2 regions of the Pseudocitrobacter sp. 73 genome follow, and region 1 is predicted to be linked to the other one. Evidence: riboswitches for the same ligand, from Rfam matches in the RefSeq annotation. Region 1 holds a riboswitch; the other holds the start of a gene.

Region 1 (2,391 bases):
GCTCTCGCCTGCGGTGCGGTTGTTGTATGAGGCGGTGAAGGAACGCTGTGAAGCGCTGGTGCAGCGCAGGGGCTAAACCAACGTCATCAAAAAGAATCCGGCAGCGGTCATCAGGAGCGATCCCACCACGTGAGTCATCACCGAAATCATCGCCCACAGATAGTTGCCGTTTTGCAAAAGGGTGACGATCTCCGCCGAAAAGGTGGAAAAGGTCGTCATCCCACCGCAAAGACCGGTAGTGATCAGTAACTTCCATGCCGGGTCCAGTTGCGGCTGGCGCAAAAAGAACGCCAGCGCCGCGCCAATAATGAAACCACCGACCAGATTAACCACCAATGTTCCCGGCGGCAGGCTGGGGAAAAGGCTGTTGAGCTTCATCGACAGCCACCAACGAATGACACACCCGGTAGAGCCACCAATAATAACGGCCAGTAATGAACGATACATCACGCGCGTAAATCCTTATGCTAAATGTTTGATCAGCACATCCACCGTCAGATGGTTGATGTACTCAAGGGAGTGGGAGGCGAGCACGCCCAGCAGGCGATTGTGATGCCCGGCGATGACCAGATCGATACGGCGATCGCGGATACAGGATTCGACATCCTCAAAGCGACGGGTCGTGACCAGTTCCAGCGTTTGTACCGGTAGCGAAACGGATTCCGCCAGCTCGCTCAACAGGGCTTTGGCCTGAATGACTTCCTGCGAAACCACATCATCCATCAGGCTGTCGGAGACATAATTGAGGGCGCGATAATCGGTGCTGATGTGCGCGATGGTTATCGTCATCGCGTTCTCCTGCGCCATTTTTGCGGCGTGATCAAGCAGGGGAATGCCATCAAGACTGCTGTTGATCAGCACCAGAGCATGGTTGTAAACAGGCATAAAAAAACCTCGTCAGGTTGCGAGGTATGCGCGGGTCTTCGAACGAAAGACAGCCTGACATACCTCCATGTTAAGAGGGTATACCAGGCGTCATCAGCCCCAGCAGGGCGGTTGGGAAAGGTGGAACGCCATCACCTTTGTGAATAATTTTGGACCGATGATGGGGGGAATGCAAATAGTTTGTGCGGCTTGCTTCCGCCCGGCACTTGCCGTAACCTGCTGCGATACACGAATTTGTTGTATTAATGACTCGGGGTGCCCTTCCACAGTGAAGGCTGAGAAAAACCCGTACCACCTGATCTGGATAATGCCAGCGTAGGGAAGTCAGAGACCGTCAGGTCATTGCTTCTGGACGTTCTGGCAGGAGCAAACCATGCAAGCTGAGCCGCTTAGCCCTGCGCAAATCGCGCATTCGTTACATCTTTTTCGTCATCACGCCCCCCTTGTTCACTGTATGACAAACGACGTCGTGCAGACCTTCACCGCCAACGTACTGCTTGCGCTCGGCGCATCCCCCGCGATGGTGATTGATGCGCAGGAAGCTGCGCAATTCTCTGCCATTGCTGATGCGTTATTGATAAACGTTGGCACGTTAACGCAGCCGCGCGCGCAGGCGATGAAAGCCGCTGCGCTGAGTGCGAACGCGGCGGGTAAACCCTGGACTCTCGACCCTGTCGCCGTGGGTGCGTTAACGCTGCGCACGGAATTTTGCCACGATCTGTTGACCTTAAAACCTGCCGCCATTCGGGGGAATGCCTCCGAAATTATGGCGCTGGCAGGAATGAGCGCGGGCGGGCGCGGCGTGGATACCACCGATACCGCCGCTGCTGCGCTACCGGCGGCGCAGGCTCTGGCGCGTCAGATCAATACCGTTGTGGCGGTGACGGGCGAAGTGGATTACATCACCGATGGACAACGCGTTATCGCGATAACGGGCGGCAACCCGTTGATGACCCGCGTAGTGGGGACGGGCTGTGCATTGTCTGCGGTCGTCGCGGCAAGCTGTGCGCTACCGGGCGACAGGCTGGATAACGTTGCCTCTGCCTGCGCCTTGATGAAACTGGCCGGTAGTCGTGCGGCGGTCGATAACGGACCGGGCAGTTTTGTCCCGGCATTTCTTGATGCACTGTATGCACTGAATGGGGAGGCACTGGCATGAAACGGATTAACGCATTAACGATCGCGGGTACCGATCCAAGTGGTGGGGCAGGGATTCAGGCTGATCTGAAAACCTTCTCAGCATTGGGTGCATATGGCTGTTCGGTGATCACCGCGCTGGTGGCGCAAAACACCCATGGTGTGCAGTCCGTCTATCGTATTGAACCGGATTTTGTCGCCGCACAGCTGGATTCCGTGTTTAACGATGTGCGCATCGATACCACCAAAATCGGTATGCTGGCAGAAACTGATATCGTTGAAGCCGTGGCGGAGCGATTACAGCGCCATCGGGTGGAAAATGTGGTGCTGGATACGGTCATGCTGGCCAAAAGCGGCGATGCGCTGTTA
Region 2 (2,391 bases), on a different contig from region 1:
TAATTCGCCAACGGTTGCAAATGCTTATCGCAAACGACAATAATATTCAATCGAGTTTCCAGAAGGTAATCGATCCATTGCCTGTCCATTAGCAACCTGAGAAAACTGATCGAAAAATCAACAAACACACAACCATTGTAAAGATAATTATGACTTTGCTTCAGCACTCCTTCTACAATACCTATTGAAAAATAACCACTTCCCTCTGGCCATATCCCAAAACAGAAATTTTGACAAAATGACACCCGCAAGGATGTTTTGGGTTTTATCTCACAATTAAGAGGGCACGTAATACAATTCATCTTTTGAAGATTAAACCTATCCGGCATTCTCCCTCCTTCCCTTTGTTTTGTATAATTTCACTGACAAAAAGCCTTGTCAACATCCATTGATTCGGTGAATGATCATACCAATCGCCAATAAATTTCGATATACGAGAATAATCCTAGCAGCTCAAAAAAAGGTTCTTAACAAGAGTCCCAAAACACTCACAAAAATAGCAAGCATCAGATTTCAGAAGAATTAAACTAAGAGTTATGACACCGGCATTAAGAATTTTGCCACTAAAAATTTTTTTATTCTAAGAAGGTGATAATACCAATAGTCAACGATCTCAGTGCGAAATCATTTTACCGCACCGGCTAAGAGGGGAGCAGTTTTATTAGACCTACTATCCATAATTTTAAAATGGAGGTTCATTTTATTAGGTTGGCTTAAATCATCTTCTCTTCACCTAAGCGCTTGTCATTTAAATAAGTTTTGCAATACGATCACAGTTTCTGGTTTTAAGCACTGGCGAGGTTGACGAGAAAGAAACTTGAAAGCGGATACCACCTGGTTCAAACTCCCCTCAAGGTGATGGCGTTCCACCTTCCCCAACCGCCTCGTTCGTAGGCTAATGACGCCTGATATGACTCTCATTCACGATGGGGCGTGTCAGGCTGGTCTTTTTTTCCGGCTCAGCATGCTTCCCTGAAAAGGTTTAAGCAATGATAAATGTACTTGGACATCTTCACCCGGATAGCGACGCCATTTGCACCGCGTATATGACAAGCCGCTGGCTTACGCTGCGCGGTCTTCGGGCACAGGCCTGCCGTTGTGGGGAAATCAATCGCGAAACGCAGTTTATTTTTGAACAGGCAAAACTGCCAGTTCCCGCCTTACTCACCGATTCTCTCGCCGATCGCGATGTCTGGCTGGTCGATTTTACCGAGCCCACTCAGGGCCCCGCCTCTTTAGCGGAAAGTAACGTTGTCGGCATCATCGACCACCACCGTCTTGGCGGCCTGGTGACGCGCCTGCCGCCGGAAGTGTGGGTGAAGCCGGTAGGCAGCAGCAGTACGCTGCTCTGGCAATTGATGACGCCAGAGATCCGCCGCATGATAACGCCCGCCGAAGCGCTATTAATGCTGGGAGCCGTGATCAGCGACACCGTCGCGCTTCGCTCCCCCACCACGACGCCTGATGACAAGTTTGCCGTTGAAGAACTGTCAACCCTCGCCGGTATCGAGAAAGATGCCTTTATTGCAGGGCTACTGACCGCGAAAACCAGCATTGAGGGGCTAAGCGGGAAAGCGCTGCTGAATAAAGATATCAAAACATTCCAGATTCAGGGTGTGAAGGTTAACGCCGCACAGATCGAACTGTTTTCATTGAGTCAGGTGGATGCAGTACTGGATGAGTTGCAACAAGAGATGGCGCGGAATATCCAGGAAACCGGCGCGCAACGGGTGGTGGTCATGCTGACGGATATCAATGCCGGGTATTCGACTCTCTACTTTGCCGCGCCGGAAGGCCAGCAAGCAGACGCCCCCTGTGTTGTAGAAGGGATGCTGAGCCGTAAAAAACAGTTATTGCCGTGGCTTGAGAACTATCTTGCTAAGGGAAAATAACGGTTTGCAGTGAAATGGTACGCCCTACAGGATTCGAACCTGTGACCCACGACTTAGAAGGTCGTTGCTCTATCCAACTGAGCTAAGGGCGCACTGAAGAAGTTGTGACTTCACGGGAGTGAAACGCGAGGAATTATACGGTCACCGGGCGGTGAGTCAATCCATTTCAATGTTAAATCAGGGTTGTTCGCGATGATGCACATAACGCGAGCAGCCCTTGTCTTATTTTTAACCACCCTTCCTGTTTCGGCCCGAGCGCTGCGAAAACCCTTACCTTACTTTAAGTATTGCCTTAGGGAAGAACCTGCCTCTGGTGTCACAATGTCTGCTACTGGCTGTTTGACCGCACCGTTAGATAAGCTATAAGTGAAGACGCGCGTGACGGCGCCAGGAAGAGAAGCATGCGCATCGCAATTCGCAGAGAAAGGAGGCGTCGTTCAGGCACCGATCACCCTGGATTTAAGAATCCACATGACTGGCCCCCATTTTTTGACAGACT

Evidence for each region. A riboswitch is a leader RNA that binds a small molecule or an ion and turns the genes downstream of it on or off. The one in region 1 is predicted to bind fluoride.
Region 2: linked by a shared signal. The riboswitch ahead of F0Q32_RS18920 (DHHA2 domain-containing protein) and the one ahead of F0Q32_RS06400 (universal stress protein) in region 1 are both predicted to bind fluoride.

The regions. Positions count from the first base shown of each region.
Region 1 is NZ_VTZO01000006.1:292,590-294,980, reverse strand. It holds gene F0Q32_RS06410 (LysR family transcriptional regulator) at 1-76, shown strand, start outside; gene crcB (fluoride efflux transporter CrcB) at 73-447, opposite strand; gene F0Q32_RS06400 (universal stress protein) at 463-885, opposite strand; fluoride riboswitch at 963-1,030, opposite strand; TPP riboswitch at 1,127-1,224, shown strand; gene thiM (hydroxyethylthiazole kinase) at 1,259-2,044, shown strand; gene thiD (bifunctional hydroxymethylpyrimidine kinase/phosphomethylpyrimidine kinase) at 2,041-2,391, shown strand, end outside.
Region 2 is NZ_VTZO01000020.1:23,642-26,032, reverse strand. It holds gene F0Q32_RS18925 (helix-turn-helix transcriptional regulator) at 1-329, opposite strand, end outside; fluoride riboswitch at 846-915, shown strand; gene F0Q32_RS18920 (DHHA2 domain-containing protein) at 990-1,892, shown strand; tRNA gene F0Q32_RS18915 (tRNA-Arg) at 1,908-1,984, opposite strand; gene F0Q32_RS18910 (DNA-binding response regulator) at 2,294-2,391, shown strand, end outside.